DNA from 2 places in the Enterobacter cloacae subsp. cloacae ATCC 13047 genome. Region 1 is predicted to be linked to the other one. Evidence: predicted binding sites of a transcription regulator. Region 1 holds the regulator's gene; the other holds the start of a gene.
What was found. The regulator sigma-54, encoded in region 1, starts transcription at its own class of promoters, with help from an activator protein. The targets are predictions, from matches to a motif close to GTTGGCACANNTTTCGCTNT.
Positions count from the first base shown of each region.

Region 1 (8,094 bases):
ACCATAAGCCATGAACTGCGTACCCCGTTGAACGGCATCGTCGGCTTAAGCCGTATTCTGCTGGACACCGACCTGACGGCGGAACAGGAAAAATACCTCAAAACGATCCATGTCTCGGCGGTCACGCTGGGGAATATCTTCAACGATATTATCGACATGGATAAGATGGAGCGCCGTAAAGTCCAGCTTGATAACCAGCCGGTTGATTTCACCAGCTTCCTTGCCGATCTGGAAAACCTGTCCGGCCTGCAGGCGCAGCAGAAGGGGCTGAGCTTTGTCATGGAGCCAACCCTGCCGCTGCCGCACAAAGTGGTCACGGACGGCACGCGTCTGCGCCAAATCCTCTGGAACCTGATCAGTAACGCGGTGAAATTTACCCAGCAGGGGCAGGTGGCGGTGCGTATCCGCTATGACGAAGGAGACATGCTGCACTTTGAGGTGGAAGACTCAGGCATTGGCATTCCGCAGGAAGAGCAGGACAAAATCTTTGCCATGTATTATCAGGTGAAGGACAGCAACGGTGGTAAGCCTGCTACCGGCACGGGCATTGGCCTTGCGGTATCGAAACGGCTCGCGAAGAGCATGGGCGGTGATATCACCGTGGCCAGCCAGGCGGGCAAAGGCTCTACCTTTACGCTGACGGTGCATGCCCCGGCGGTGGCAGAAGAGGTTGAGGATACCTTTGAACAAGACGATATGCCGCTCCCGGCGCTGCATGTTCTGCTGGTCGAAGACATCGAGCTGAACGTGATTGTGGCGCGCTCGGTGTTGGAAAAACTGGGTAACAGCGTGGACGTGGCGATGACCGGTAAAGCCGCGCTGGAGATGTTTAAACCGGGCGAATATGACCTCGTCCTGCTGGATATTCAACTGCCGGACATGACCGGGCTGGATATCTCCCGTGCGCTGACAACGCAGTATGCTGCCGATGAACTGCCGCCGCTGGTCGCGCTGACGGCCAACGTCCTGAAAGATAAAAAAGAGTACCTCGATGCCGGTATGGATGATGTGCTCAGCAAGCCGCTGGCGGTGCCTGCTCTGACCGCCATGATCAAGAAGTTCTGGGATACCCATGATGAAGAGGAGAGCACCATGACGTCTGTTGATAGCGCGAAGGCCCAAACGATTCTGGATACTGCGATGCTGGAGCAGTACATCGACCTGGTTGGCCCAAAACTGATTACCGATGGTCTGGCCGTGTTCGAAAAAATGATGCCTGGCTACCTGAGCGTGCTGGAGTCCAACCTGACCGCACGCGATCAGAAAGGCATTGTGGAAGAAGGGCATAAGATCAAAGGCGCTGCTGGCTCTGTCGGGTTACGCCACTTACAGCAGTTGGGACAACAGATTCAGTCACCTGATTTACCGGCATGGGAAGATAACGTGGGTGATTGGGTCGAAGAGATGAAACAAGAGTGGCAGAACGATGTGGCGGTGCTAAAAGCCTGGGTGGATGCCAGAAAAAAATGACCCCGGCTTAACCGGGGTGCGCGAATACTGCGCCAACACCAGGGAAATCGTGGCTGCGCCTGATTTTTCGTGTTGTTTTCGCATGGGCGCCGCCTGAAAATTTAGGCCGCACGCAGATAAGATAGCAAATCTTAAATGGTTTGTTACATGAATCAGTGAAATGTGTGAAGCATAGCGTTTTAATCAAAATTAATTATGTGCTTCAGCAAGTTGCAAAGAAGGAACGTCAGGATGAAAAAGGTTGGTGTCGTACTGAGCGGATGCGGTGTTTACGATGGTTCAGAAATTCATGAAGCCGTCATCACGCTGCTGGCCCTGGCAAGGCAGGGGGCGGAAGCGATCTGTTTCGCGCCAGACAAAAAGCAGGCAGATGTGATTAATCATCTGACCGGAGAGGCCATGGCGGAAACCCGTAACGTACTGATTGAAGCGGCGCGTATTGCGCGTGGCGATGTCCACCCCCTTATTCAGGCGGACGCCGCTGAGCTCGATGCGTTAATCGTGCCGGGCGGGTTTGGGGCGGCCAAAAATCTCAGTACCTTTGCTTCAGAAGGGGCGGCGTGTCAGATCGATCCCCATTTAAAAGTGCTGTCGCAAGCAATGCATGCGGCAGGTAAACCGCAGGGCTTTATCTGTATCGCGCCGGCAATGCTGCCTAAAATTTTTGATTTCCCGCTGCGGCTGACAATCGGCACCGATATTGATACCGCAGAAATCATCGAGGAGATGGGCGGCGAGCACGTACCTTGTCCGGTGGATGACATTGTGGTGGATGAAGACAACAAGGTCGTTACCACACCTGCCTGGATGCTGGCGCAGAATATTGCCGAGGCTGCTGCAGGCATCGAAAAACTGGTGGCCAGAGTGCTGGTGTTGACTGAATGAGTCGTAAATTCGGCGCAGGCGCGTGGGTGAAACGCGCCCTGTTGCGCATCGTTCTCGTGCTCGCGGTATTCTGGGGGGGCGGACTCGCCTTATTCAGCATTATGCCGGTCCCGTTTTCGGCCGTGATGGTCGAGCGTCAGCTTGGGGCATGGCTCAGTGGTGATTTCAGCTATGTGGCCCACTCGGACTGGGTAAGTATGGATGAGATCTCACCGTTTATGGGGCTGGCGGTCATTGCGGCAGAGGATCAGAAATTCCCGGAACACTGGGGGTTTGACGTGGCGGCAATCGAGAAAGCGCTGGCGCACAATGAACGCCACGAAAACCGCGTCCGTGGGGCATCGACATTATCGCAGCAAACCGCAAAGAATCTGTTCCTGTGGGACGGTCGCAGCTGGGTACGAAAAGGGCTTGAAGCGGGGTTGACGCTGGGGATGGAAACGGTCTGGAGCAAAAAACGCATTCTGACCGTCTATCTCAATATTGCTGAGTTTGGCGATGGCGTGTTTGGTGTTGAGGCCGCCGCGCAGCGCTATTTCAATAAACCGGCCAGCCGACTGAGTATGTCCGAAGCGGCGCTCCTGGCTGCCGTCTTGCCTAATCCCATCCGCTTTAAGGCTAATGCCCCTTCAGGGTACGTGCGAAGCCGTCAGGCATGGATCATGCGCCAGATGCGTCAGTTAGGCGGGGAAGGGTTTATGCAGCGTAATAAGCTAATGTAGCGGGCAAGCGCAGCGCCACCCGCCAGCGGGGCTGAAATTAATCCTCGTCAAAGCCGGCGTTAAACAGCGCAATCACCGCCGCCAGCGCTTCCTCTTCCTGTGGGCCGGTGGCTTCGACTTCAATCTGGCGACCTTTGGCGGAGTCCAGCATCAGCAGCGCAATGACGCTGTTTGCTTCCGCTTCGGTCCCTTCATCATTTCGCAGCAGAACTTCCGCATCGAAACCCTGCATCAGTTCAAACAGCTTCATTGCCGGGCGTGCGTGCATGCCCAGCTTATTGGTGATCTCAACGGTTTGTTTTACGGTCATGTTTTACGTTTTTCCAGCGTGCGATGACGGGACTGAACGTTCTTTCCGCGTGAACGGAAATAGTCGGCCAGCTGTTCGGCGATATAGACCGAACGATGTTTACCGCCGGTACAGCCAATCGCCACCGTCAGATAGCTACGATTGTTTGTCTCCAGCATAGGTAACCATAGCTCAAGGTAGCTTCGCGTCTGGTAGATAAAATTGTGAACTTCTGTGTGCCTGTCGAGGAACGCCGCGACGGGTTTATCCAGACCGGTCATTGGACGCAGTTTCGGATCCCAGTGTGGGTTTGGCAGGAAGCGCACGTCGAAAACATAATCCGCATCGATAGGTATGCCGTGCTTAAAGCCGAATGACTCAAACACCATTGTCAGTTCACGCTCGCGTTTGCCCAGTAAACGGGTACGCAGCATTTCTGCCAGCTCGTGAACGGACATTTCGGAGGTGTCGACAATCAAATCGGCACGTGAGCGCAGGGGCTCCAGCAGGTCGCTCTCTTCGTCGATTGCGCTCTCCAGAGAGAGGTTCTTGCTGGAAAGCGGGTGCAAACGACGGGTATCGCTGTAGCGACGGATCAGCGTGTTGCGGTCCGCATCAAGGAACAACAGCTGAGGTGAAAAGGTGTCCGGCAGGTTGCTCATCGCCTGTTCAAAGATTTCTGGCGATTCAGGCATGTTACGGACGTCGATGCTGACGGCGGCAGAGATTTGTCTGTCTGCAAGGGTGCGCGCCAGCTCGGGCAGCAGTACCACCGGCAGGTTATCTACGCAGTAAAAACCCATGTCTTCCAGCGCGCGCAGGGCGACGGATTTCCCCGACCCTGAACGGCCACTGACAATCATCAGCACCATGTTCCGTTTCTCCTCAGGACAACAGATGTGAAGGCCATCTCCTGGTTATGCCTCATCCTGACTGCCTTCTGCTTCAGTGATAATTTCATAAAGCTCTTCATCACTTTGCGCTGAGCGCAGTCGACGGCAGATGGTTTTATCGGCCAGGCGTTTAGCGACCAGTGAAAGCGTATGCAGATGGGTTTTCGTCTGATCGGCAGGAACCAGCAGCGCGAAGAGGAGATCAACGGGCTGGTTATCGATGGCATCAAAGGCAATAGGCGTTTCCAGTTGCACAAACACACCGACGGCACGCAGGGTGTCCTCTTCCAGTTTGCCATGCGGGATCGCAATGCCGTTGCCGATACCGGTACTGCCCATTTTTTCACGGGTCAGGATGGCTTCGAATACGACCTGCGGTGGCAGGCCCAGCTGTTTTGCGGCCAGTTCACTGATAATCTCCAGCGCACGTTTTTTGCTCTGGCAGTGAACGCCACTGCGGGTACATTCCTGGTTAAGGACATTGCTCAATTGAAGAGCGGAATCGTTGTTCATCATAATTTCACCTAAGCGCTAACTGTACAAATGGCCTGTTGTGCTCCACAACAGGCCTTCCTGCACCCGTTAACTGCCCGGACAATTAGTGTTGTTTCAGTTTATCTTTATGTTTATTGAGCTGTCTTGCAAGCTTATCAATCAAGCCGTCGATAGCAGCGTACATGTCTTGCCCTTCCGCACTGGCGTGGAGTTCGCCCCCATTGACATGCAGGGTTGCATCCGAGATATGAGTCACTTTCTCCACTTTCAACACAATATAGACCTGATTGATCCTTTCGAAATACTGCTCGAGTTTTGCGAATTTCGTGTTCACAAAGTCGCGTAAGGCTTCAGTAATTTCGACGTTTTGTCCAGTGATGTTGAGCTGCATAGTGTCTTCCTTATCGGTTGTGTCAGACCAGCTGTTTACGCTGGTTAGACGGCGGAATGGATAAAGACTCTCGATACTTCGCAACAGTACGACGTGCCACCATAATACCCTGGTCGGACAGCATGGTGGTTAACTTACTGTCGCTCAGTGGCTTCGCGGGGTTCTCCGCGGCGATCAACTTCTTCACCAGTGCACGAATCGCCGTTGACGAGGCTTCGCCACCGCCTTCGGTATTCACATGGCTGGAGAAGAAATACTTAAGCTCAAATATACCGCGAGGACTGTGCAGATACTTCTGCGTGGTCACGCGGGAAATCGTTGATTCATGCATCTCGACGGCCTGGGCGATATCCGCCAGCACCATCGGTTTCATATACTCTTCGCCCTGCTCAAAGAAAGCCTGCTGTTGTTCGACGATACAGCGGCTCACACGCAACAGCGTATCATTGCGGCTCTCCAGGCTTTTGATTAACCAACGCGCTTCCTGCAGATTGCTACGAATATACTGGTTGTCGGCGTCGTTACGCGCGCTGGTGCACATGGAGGCATATTGCTGATTGATTTGCAGGCGAGGAATGCTGTCTGAATTGAGTTCAACGACCCAGCGGCCGTTGTGTTTTCTGACCAGCACGTCAGGTATGACATATTCAGGCTCACTGGTCTGGATCGACTGGCCGGGGCGAGGATCGAGCGACTGAATCAGATTAACCGCCTCTTTCAGCACCTCTTCTTTCAGACGCGTAACGCGCATCAGGGTACGGAAATCATGGTTAGCCAGCAGATCCAGATGATCGCTGATGATTAAGCGGGCTTCATCGATCCAGGGCGTCTCTTTGCTGAACTGCGAAAGCTGGATCAGCAGACAGTCGCGCAGGTCTTTCGCTGCTACGCCCACCGGGTCGAAACGCTGAATGCGCTTCAGAACGGCTTCTATCTCTTCAAGTTCAATCTCGTCATCGCCCATGCTTTCCAGAATATCGTCCAGCGTGACGGTCAGATAGCCGGTGTCGTCAACGGCATCGACAATCGATGTAGCAATCGCGCGATCGGTATCGGAGAAAGGGGTCAGCTCCACCTGCCACATCAGATAATCCTGTAGTGACTGGGTGGTTTCACCCTGATAGACCGGTAGCTCATCGTCCTGGTAGTCTGCACGCGTGCCGGAAGGGGTTCCGGCGGTGTAGATTTCATCCCAGCTGGCATCCAGCGGAAGCTCGTCCGGCATCTCTTTTTGTTCGAGTGCATCGGCGGTATCGAGGGCTTCAGTGTCCTGTGATTGCTGAGTGTCTACCTCGTCATGAAGATCGGCTTGCTCCAGCAGCGGATTGCTGTCCAGCGCTTGCTGGAGCTCCTGCTGGAGTTCTAATGTGGACAGTTGCAACAGGCGAATCGCCTGCTGTAACTGCGGCGTCATCGCCAGTTGTTGGCTGAGCCTTAATTGCAAACCTTGCTTCATGTTCAGAGCATTTTTCTCCGGTTCGGCGTTACGTTACCTCTACCCTATCAGAGTCTGAAGTCTTCCCCAAGATAGACGCGCTTAACATGATCATCTTCGAGGATCTGCTGTGGCGTACCGTGGGCGATCAGGTTGCCCTGGCTCACGATATACGCACGTTCACATACGGCCAGTGTTTCACGGACGTTGTGGTCAGTAATCAACACGCCAAGACCGCTGTCGCGCAGATGCTCAATAATACGTTTAATGTCGATAACGGAGATGGGGTCAACGCCTGCAAATGGTTCATCCAGCAGGATGAACTTCGGGTTTGCTGCCAACGCGCGTGCAATTTCAACACGGCGGCGTTCCCCCCCGGACAGCGCCTGCCCAAGGCTATCGCGCAGGTGCTCAATGTGAAACTCTTCCATCAGCTCGTTGGCGCGATCCTGACGCTGTTCGCTGGTCAGGTCGTCACGAATTTGCAGAACGGCCATCAGGTTATCGAAGACGCTAAGGCGACGGAAAATGGAGGCTTCCTGCGGCAGGTAGCCAATACCCCGGCGCGCGCGCGCGTGCAGTGGCAGAAGGCTGATGTCTTCATCATCAATGATGATGTTACCGGCATCGCGTGGGACAATACCCACGACCATGTAGAAGGTCGTGGTTTTACCTGCACCGTTTGGACCAAGCAGGCCAACAATTTCGCCGGAGTTGACGGTCAGACTGACATCTTCCACGACACGGCGGCCCTTATAGGCCTTCGCGAGATTTTTTGCAGTTAATGTTGCCATAACGAATTAGTTACTCTTCTTCTGTGCCGGGGCCTGGCCCTTGCCTTTGTCCTGCAGCTGAGACGGCACTAACACGGTGGTGACGCGTTTGCCTTTCTCGCTGGAGGCCTGCATTTTTTGCTCTTTCACCAGATAGGTGATTTTATCGCCGGTGATATTGCTATCGAGCTGTTCCAGATAGGCGTTACCGGTAAGGATGACCAGATCTTTCGCCAGTTCATAATGCATGTGGCTGGCATGGCCCTTCACTGGCTTGCCGTTGTCCTGCATCTGGTAGAACGTGGCCGGGTTGCCGTAGCCATCAATGATCTCTTTGCCCTGTTCGCCACCTGGACGGGTAACGACCACCTTATCGGCGTTAATCTTGATGGTGCCCTGGGTCATAACCACGTTGCCGGTAAAGGTAACGACATTACCTTGCATATCAAGAGACTGCGTATCGGACTCGATATGGATCGGCTGTTCGGTATCGCCAGTAACAGCAAGCGCGGGAAGACTGGCCGCCAGCATCGCGCTGGCGATAATTACTTTAAGGCTGAGTTTGTTTGTTTTGAATTTCATAGGAGGTTCTAACCTTTTCAATCAGCTCGGCGTTTTTGCTGCGTAAGTTCCCGCGCATTCTTAAACCGCTGGAATTAAATGTTGTGCCGTACAGAGTGACCAGATCCTGCGACGTCACATCCTGAGTAACCAGGTTGATCTGGGCATTATCTGTCGTAA
Region 1 covers NC_014121.1:4,699,408-4,707,501, reverse strand. Annotated here, with positions in the region: gene arcB (aerobic respiration two-component sensor histidine kinase ArcB) at 1-1,470, shown strand, start outside; gene elbB (isoprenoid biosynthesis glyoxalase ElbB) at 1,702-2,355, shown strand; gene mtgA (monofunctional biosynthetic peptidoglycan transglycosylase) at 2,352-3,077, shown strand; gene npr (PTS phosphocarrier protein NPr) at 3,115-3,387, opposite strand; gene rapZ (RNase adapter RapZ) at 3,384-4,238, opposite strand; gene ptsN (PTS IIA-like nitrogen regulatory protein PtsN) at 4,284-4,775, opposite strand; gene hpf (ribosome hibernation promoting factor) at 4,858-5,145, opposite strand; gene rpoN (RNA polymerase factor sigma-54) at 5,168-6,601, opposite strand; gene lptB (LPS export ABC transporter ATP-binding protein) at 6,649-7,374, opposite strand; gene lptA (lipopolysaccharide ABC transporter substrate-binding protein LptA) at 7,381-7,935, opposite strand; gene lptC (LPS export ABC transporter periplasmic protein LptC) at 7,904-8,094, opposite strand, start outside.

Region 2 (8,094 bases), 530 kb from region 1:
CTGACCGTTAAGCGCTGCGAAGTCGAGCGTGCCGAAACGTTGCCACACCAGCCAGCAGGCCAGCGCCAGCAGCAGCGTGCCGAGGCGACCGAGCGCAAACCACAGCTTGCCGGAGGCGCTACATCCCGTCAGGAATACGCCGCAGAGCGCCATGATCTCCGCCATCACCACCAGCGCGCCGAGGTTGCTGGCAATGACGGTGCAGACCGCCGACGCCAGCAGCAGGTTAACCAGCAGACCATTCGCGCGGGTGTGCTGATGGCGGTGCCAGTCAATATTGAACAGGCTGATAAACACCCCGCACAGGCCAAAAGTCACCAGCCAGATGGCGTTCAGCGGCGTGAGCTGAACGGTATGACGGACGATCGGAATCATTGCTTCGGCGGTCTGGCCGCTGAGTAACACTGCCGTACCTGCTGCCAGCGTCATCAGGCTGCCCACCGCCCCGCCGATACCGGCGATCCAGCCGCTCAGGGTTTTATGGAATGACAGGAGCCACGCCAGCACAGCAGCGGCGGCAAAGTACGCCACGGCGCTGTTAATCATGAATATCGCGTTCATTTCGCCCCCTCGTTAAGCGCCTGAAGCAGAGAAAGATCGCCGACGTCGGTATTAATGGTCAGCTCGCGCTTGCGTTTGCTGGTGCGGGCAATATCGCGAATGTTGACCAGAATCAGCGCTTTGGTCGGGCAGGTGCGCACGCAGGCCGGGCCCTGCTCATCGAAGCTGCACAGGTCGCACTTCACCGCCACCGCACGCACGCCGGGCACCCAGTCAAGCAGCGTACTGACACGTGCCGGAGCCGGGGGAGCAGGTGGCGCTTTTGGAGTATTGGCATTCGCCGGAATATGCAGCGGACGGCTGCCGGAAAATTCAATCGCACCGAACGGGCAGGCTATGCCGCACAGCTTGCAGCTCACGCACAGGCTTTCGTTCAGCTGTACCGCGCCGTCAACGCGGGTGATGGCATTCACCGGGCAGACACCTGCGCACGGCGCATCTTCACAGTGGTGGCAGAGCTGCGGGGCAGACTCTTTTTCATTACGCATGACGCGCAGGCGCGGCATGGACTGGAGCCCGTGCAGGCGGTGCGTTTCCGAACAGGCCGCCTCACAGGTTCGACAGCCAATACAGACCGTCGAGTCAGCAATTACAAAACGGTTCACCGGGTCATCCTCTGGTGATAGTCATTTTTGACGAAAAACTGTCATGTCGACACTTCTCGACACGTGATGATCAGGCCACGTCCGCTGAGGCGTGTTCATCCATCAGCTGCTTCAGGTTGACCGGGAGATCGTGTTCAACGGCTGTGTACAGACCGTTATAAACCGGCGCGATTTTTTCCAGATAGTGCTCCAGCACCTGCTGGCGATCGCGGTTGCTGACGTGACCGTCAACCATGCCGTCGGCCATCAGTTGCGCCTTCGCAATACACTGTTTTTCACCCTCTTTTGTCTCGACGTAGTACTCAATGGTGTGGCTGTTGAAGGTGTCGGCCAGGGTGACGTAAATCGTGAAATGGCCGAACAAAACAAAGCGCATATCCCCCTGCGCCGCACAGCTCATGGCGTGGTGAAGACGGGCTTTGGAGAGGGTGATCCCCTGGACCAGTGAGTTGCAGTAAAGGTGCCACTGGTCCTGTAACTGCTGGTGACGCTGCGCGATGTAATCCGCTTTTTCGCTAATTTCCCAAATAGTCATAGAAGGTATCCGGTTAATGGAGATAGCGGCTGTTAAGCAGATTCCATGCCAGTTTTTAATGCTTTGATATTTAATGGATTTAATTCAAAACAGGCTGTCAACGTGAGGGTGTCGACGTGTCATTTCGACAGCGTTGACATCGTCACCCCCTAACCAAAACCAGGCTGGCATTGTTATTGCATTAACGGGGCAATTCATTAAGGAGGCGTTATGCACGAAATCACCCTCTGCCAGCGAGCACTGGAACTCATCGAACAGCAGGCGGCGCAAAACCACGCGACGCGCGTGACCGGCGTGTGGCTGAAGATCGGGGCCTTTTCCTGCGTCGAAACCAGCGCCCTCACCTTCTGTTTTGAGCTGGTGTGCCGCGGCACGCTGGCGGAAGGCTGCGAACTTCATATTGAAGAGCAACAGGCGGAGTGCTGGTGCGAGCAGTGTCAGCAGTACGTCACCCTGCTGTCGTCGAAGGTCCAGCGCTGCCCACAGTGTCAGCACACCGGTCTTCGCATCGTGGCGGATGACGGGATGCAGATCCAACGCCTTGAAATCGAGAAGGAGTAAAGTATGTGTAGTACCTGCGGTTGCGCCGAAGGCAACCTGTATATCGAAGGGGATGAACACCGTCCTCACTCCGCGTTTCGCTCCGCCCCTTTTACCCCCGCACCGCGTCCGGCAGCGGCACTCACCGGGATTCGCTTTGCGCCTCAACGCTCCGATATGGGCGATCTTCATTACGGCCACGGCGAGGCGGGTACCCATGCGCCGGGCATGAGCCAGCGCCAGATGCTGAACGTGGAAATCAACGTACTCGATAAAAACAACCAGATCGCCGCCCGCAACCGCGCCCGGTTTGCCGCACGTCAACAGCTGGTGCTCAACCTCGTCTCCAGCCCCGGCTCCGGCAAAACCACGCTGCTGACAGAAACGCTCAAACGCCTGAACGAACGCGTCTCCTGCGCGGTGATCGAAGGCGATCAGCAAACGGTCAACGATGCCGCCCGTATTCGTGAAACCGGCACCCCGGCGATTCAGGTCAATACCGGTAAAGGCTGCCATCTGGATGCGCAGATGATTGCCGATGCCGCGCCGCGTCTGCCACTGGAGGATAACGGCATTCTGTTTATCGAAAACGTCGGCAATCTGGTCTGCCCGGCCAGCTTCGATCTCGGGGAGCGGCATAAAGTGGCGGTCCTCTCGGTGACCGAAGGAGAAGACAAGCCGCTCAAATATCCGCATATGTTTGCCGCCGCGTCGCTGATGCTGCTGAACAAAGTGGACCTGCTGCCGTACCTGAATTTCGACGTGGATAAATGTCTGGCTTATGCCCGTGAAGTTAACCCGGACATTGCGATCCTGCTGGTCTCAGCCACGCGCGGCGACGGCATGGCGCACTGGCTAAACTGGCTGGAGAGTGAACGATGTGCATAGGCGTCCCCGGACAAATCCATTCCATTGACGGAAACCAGGCCAAAGTGGAGGTCTGCGGCATATTGCGTGACGTCGATTTAACGCTGGTGGGCAGCACCGATGAGACGGGCGTCTCGCGCCTTGGTCAGTGGGTGCTGGTACACGTGGGGTTTGCCATGAGCGTGATTAATGAAGCGGAAGCGCGCGACACGCTGGATGCCCTGCAAAACATGTTTGATGTGGAGCCGGACGTCGGCGTGCTGCTGTACGGCGAGGAACGGTAATTATGCGTTACGTTGATGAATACCGCGCACCTGAGCAGGTGATGCAGCTTATCGGTCATCTGAAAACGCGGGCCGCCCTGCTGAAACACACGGCGGAAAAGCCGCTGCGGATCATGGAAGTCTGCGGCGGGCACACCCATGCCATTTTCAAATTTGGCCTCGATCAGCTGCTGCCGGACAACATTGAGTTTATCCACGGCCCGGGCTGCCCGGTTTGCGTGCTGCCCATGGGGCGCATTGACAGCTGTATCGAGATTGCCAGCCAGCCTGACGTCATTTTCTGTACCTTTGGCGACGCGATGCGCGTGCCGGGGAAAAAGGGCTCGCTGCTGCAGGCCAAAGCGTGCGGCGCGGATGTGCGCATCGTGTACTCGCCGATGGATGCCCTGAAGCTTGCAACCGATAACCCTGGCCGAAAGGTGGTATTTTTCGGGCTGGGTTTTGAGACCACCATGCCCGCTACGGCGATCACGCTGCAGCAGGCAAAACGCAGCAACGTCACCAATTTTTTCTTTTTTTGTCAGCACATTACGCTTATCCCGACGCTGCGCAGCCTGCTGGACGCCCCGGACAACGGCATTGACGCGTTCCTTGCACCGGGCCATGTCAGCATGGTGATCGGTACCGGGGCCTACGGCTTTATCGCTGACGATTACCATCGCCCGTTAGTCGTCGCTGGTTTCGAACCTCTTGATCTACTGCAAGGCGTCACCATGCTGGTTGAGCAGAAAATAGCAGCCCTGAGCGCGGTGGAAAATCAGTACCGCCGCGTGGTGCCGGATGCCGGAAATGAACGGGCGCAGCAGGCGATAGCTGACGTGTTTAGCGTTGAGGGCGACAGCGAGTGGCGCGGGCTGGGGTTGATTGCTGAATCCGGCGTGCGCCTGACCCCAGCCTACCGGTCGTTTGATGCAGAAACGCATTTCCGCCCACAGCCACAACAGGTTTGCGACGATCCCCAGGCCCGCTGCGGCGAGGTCCTTACCGGAAGATGTAAACCCCACCACTGCCCGTTATTTGGCAACACCTGTAACCCGCAAACGGCATTTGGCGCGCTGATGGTCTCTTCCGAAGGGGCATGTGCCGCATGGTATCAGTACCGCAACCAGGAGAGTGAAGCATGAACACGGTTGAAATGGCGCACGGCAGCGGCGGTCTGGCGATGCAGCAGCTGATAAACCGGCTGTTTATGGAGGCCTTTGATAACCCCTGGCTCGCCGAGCAGGAAGACCAGGCCCGCATTGACCTCGCTTCCCTCACCGCCCAGGGCGACAGGCTGGCCTTCTCCACTGACAGCTATGTGATTGACCCGCTATTCTTCCCCGGCGGCGATATCGGCAAGCTGGCCGTCTGCGGTACCGCGAACGATGTCGCCATCAGTGGTGCCATTCCGCGCTACCTCTCCTGCGGATTTATCCTTGAAGAAGGTTTGCCGATGGAGACGCTCGCGGCGGTGGTCAGCAGCATGGCGCACACCGCGCGCGAGGCAGGGATTGCTATCGTCACCGGCGATACCAAGGTGGTGCAGCGCGGCGCGGCGGATAAGCTCTTTATCAACACCGCCGGGATGGGGGCGATCCCTGCCGATATTCACTGGGGCGCGCAGCAACTGGCCGTGGGCGACGTGCTGCTGGTCAGCGGCACGCTGGGCTGTCACGGGGCGACCATCCTTAACCTGCGCGAAGGGCTGGGGCTGGACGGGGAACTGCGCAGCGACTGCGCGGTGCTCACCCCGCTTATCCAGACGCTGCGGGCGATCCCCGGCGTGAAAGCCCTGCGGGATGCCACCCGTGGCGGCGTCAATGCCGTGGTGCATGAGTTCGCGGCCTGCTGCGGCTGCGGTATTGAACTTATTGAGCGCAGCCTGCCCGTGAAGCCTGCGGTTCGCGGGCTGTGCGAGCTGCTGGGACTGGATCCGCTCAATTTTGCTAATGAAGGCAAGCTGGTGATAGGCGTTGAGCGCGCCGCGGCCGAAGCCGTACTTGAACAGTTGCGGGCGCATCCGTCAGGAAAAGAGGCCGCGATAATTGGTGAGGTGGTTGAGCGCAAAGGGGTGCGCCTGGCCGGACTGTATGGCGTGAAGCGCACGCTGGATCTGCCGCACGCGGAACCGTTACCCCGCATTTGCTAGAACCGCGTGAAAAGCGGTCGGCACGGAATTTTTTTTGCCCGTTTCTACTGGAAAGCACTATGCCGTATACACCGATGAGCGATCTCGGACAGCAGGGTCTGTTCGACATTACGCGAACACTTTTACAGCAGCCCGACCTGGGTGCGCTGAGCGATGCCCTGACGCTCCTGGTCAGGCAATCTGCACTGGCAGACAGCGCCGCCATTGTGCTCTGGCATAGCGGGAGCCATCGTGCGAGCTACTTCTCCACACGAGAAAACGGAAAAGCGTTTGAATACGAAGACGAAACGTATCTCGCTCACGGGCCGATACGCCGTATTCTTTCCCGGCCGGAAGCGCTGCACTGCAATTTTGAGGAGTTCCGTCAGGCGTGGCCGATGCTGGCCCGGAGCGCCTTATATCAGCCGTTTGGTCATTACAGCCTGCTGCCGCTGGCGGTGGAAGGCCACATTTTTGGTGGCTGCGAGTTTATCCGTAATACCGACCAGCCATGGAGCGAGGCGGAATATGAGCGTCTGCACACCTTCACCCAGATAGTGGCCGTCGTCGCCGAGCAGATCCAAAGCCGCGTCAGCAATAATGTGGATTACGACCTGCTGAGCCGTGAGCGTGACAACTTCCGCATTCTGGTGGCAATCACCAATGCCGTGCTCTCCCGTCTCGACATGGATGAGCTGGTCAGCGAAGTGTCGAAGGAGATCCATCACTACTTCAAAATTGACGCCATCAGCATTGCCTTGCGCGGCCATCGCAAGGGCAAGCTCAACATCTACTCCACGCACTATCTCGACGAAGCGAACCCGGCCCATGAGCAGAGCGAGGTGGATGAAGCGGGAACCCTTTCTGAACGGGTGTTTAAAAGTAAGGAGATCCTGCTGCTCAATCTCAGCGAGCAGGATGTGATGGCGCCTTACGAGCGAATGCTGTTTAACATCTGGGGCAACAAAATCCAGACCCTGTGCCTGCTGCCGTTGATGTCCGGTAACACCATGCTGGGCGTTCTCAAGCTGGCGCAGTGTGAGGAAGGGGTGTTCACCACCGCCAACCTGAAGCTGCTGCGTCAGATTGCCGAGCGTATCTCCATCGCGCTGGATAACGCGCTGGCGTATCAGGAGATCCACCGTCTGAAAGAACGGCTGGTGGATGAAAACCTGGCGCTGACGGAACAGCTTAACAATGTCGACAGCGAGTTTGGCGAAATCATTGGACGCAGCGATGCCATGTACAGCGTGCTCAAACAGGTGGAGATGGTCGCGCAAAGCGACAGTACAGTGCTGATCCTGGGCGAAACCGGTACGGGTAAGGAGCTGATTGCCCGCGCGATCCACAATCTCAGCAACCGCAACAGCCGCCGGATGGTGAAAATGAACTGTGCCGCCATGCCTGCGGGTCTGCTGGAAAGCGATCTCTTTGGCCATGAGCGCGGTGCGTTTACCGGTGCCAGCAGCCAGCGACTGGGCCGTTTTGAACTGGCGGATAAAAGCTCGCTGTTCCTCGACGAAGTGGGCGATATGCCGCTGGAGCTACAGCCTAAACTGCTGCGTGTGCTGCAGGAACAGGAGTTCGAACGTCTTGGCAGCAATAAGCTGATTCAGACCGACGTGCGGCTGATTGCCGCCACCAACCGCGATCTGAAAAAAATGGTCGCCGACCGCGAGTTTCGCAGCGACCTCTACTATCGCCTGAACGTGTTCCCGATTTGCCTGCCGCCCCTGCGCGAGCGCCCGGAAGATATCCCGCTGCTGGTCAAAGCGTTTACCGCCAAAATTGCCCGCCGGATGGGACGCAACATCGACAGCATTCCCGCCGAGACGTTACGCACCCTTTCCTCGATGGAGTGGCCCGGCAACGTGCGCGAGCTGGAAAACGTCATTGAGCGTGCGGTGCTGCTGACGCGCGGTAATGTGCTGCAACTCTCCCTGCCGGAGGTTTCTCTGCCGGACTCTCCCGCGGCCGCGACCGACGTGGCCCAGGACGGGGAAGATGAATATCAATTGATCGTCCGCGTACTGAAAGAGACCAACGGTGTGGTGGCCGGGCCGAAAGGGGCAGCCCAGCGTCTGGGGTTAAAACGCACCACCCTGCTGTCGCGCATGAAGCGCCTTGGAATAGATAAAGAGAGCCTGATTTAAGACGCATTCCGGCGGTGCTTTCTGGCACCGCCTTTTGTCACCCTGCGTTATTGTCCCTCATTGACACACAATATTTTCCTCTGTATAAAATTCCGCCTTAATAATGAGTTTCATTTGCATCAAAAATAACTTTAATGAAGGGTAGCGTTTAATGAAGAAGGTCATCTGCGCGTTAGGCCTGGCGGTTGCGTCGGTCAGTTCTGCTCTGGCAACCACGTATCCTCTGACCATTGAAAACTGCGGTTATAAAGAGACCTTCACCAAAGCGCCGGAACGCGTCGTGGCCCTTGGTCAAAATACCGTTGAGATTTTGCTTCTGCTGGGTCTGGAAGATAAGGTGAAGGCCAGCGCCTTCTGGCCGACCAAAGTGCTGCCGCAGCTGGCGGAACAGAATGCCAAAATTAAAACGCTCACCGTCGAAATTCCTACGCTGGAATCT
Region 2 covers NC_014121.1:4,168,672-4,176,765, forward strand. Annotated here, with positions in the region: gene hycC (formate hydrogenlyase subunit 3) at 1-561, opposite strand, end outside; gene ECL_RS20280 (4Fe-4S dicluster domain-containing protein) at 558-1,166, opposite strand; gene hycA (formate hydrogenlyase regulator HycA) at 1,237-1,701, opposite strand; gene hypA (hydrogenase maturation nickel metallochaperone HypA) at 1,912-2,262, shown strand; gene hypB (hydrogenase nickel incorporation protein HypB) at 2,266-3,129, shown strand; gene ECL_RS20300 (HypC/HybG/HupF family hydrogenase formation chaperone) at 3,120-3,392, shown strand; gene hypD (hydrogenase formation protein HypD) at 3,395-4,516, shown strand; gene hypE (hydrogenase expression/formation protein HypE) at 4,513-5,523, shown strand; gene flhA (formate hydrogenlyase transcriptional activator FlhA) at 5,583-7,655, shown strand; gene eitA (siderophore ABC transporter substrate-binding protein EitA) at 7,807-8,094, shown strand, end outside.
Region 2: the regulator sigma-54 is predicted to act here: its motif matches at 1,865-1,884, upstream of hypA (hydrogenase maturation nickel metallochaperone HypA).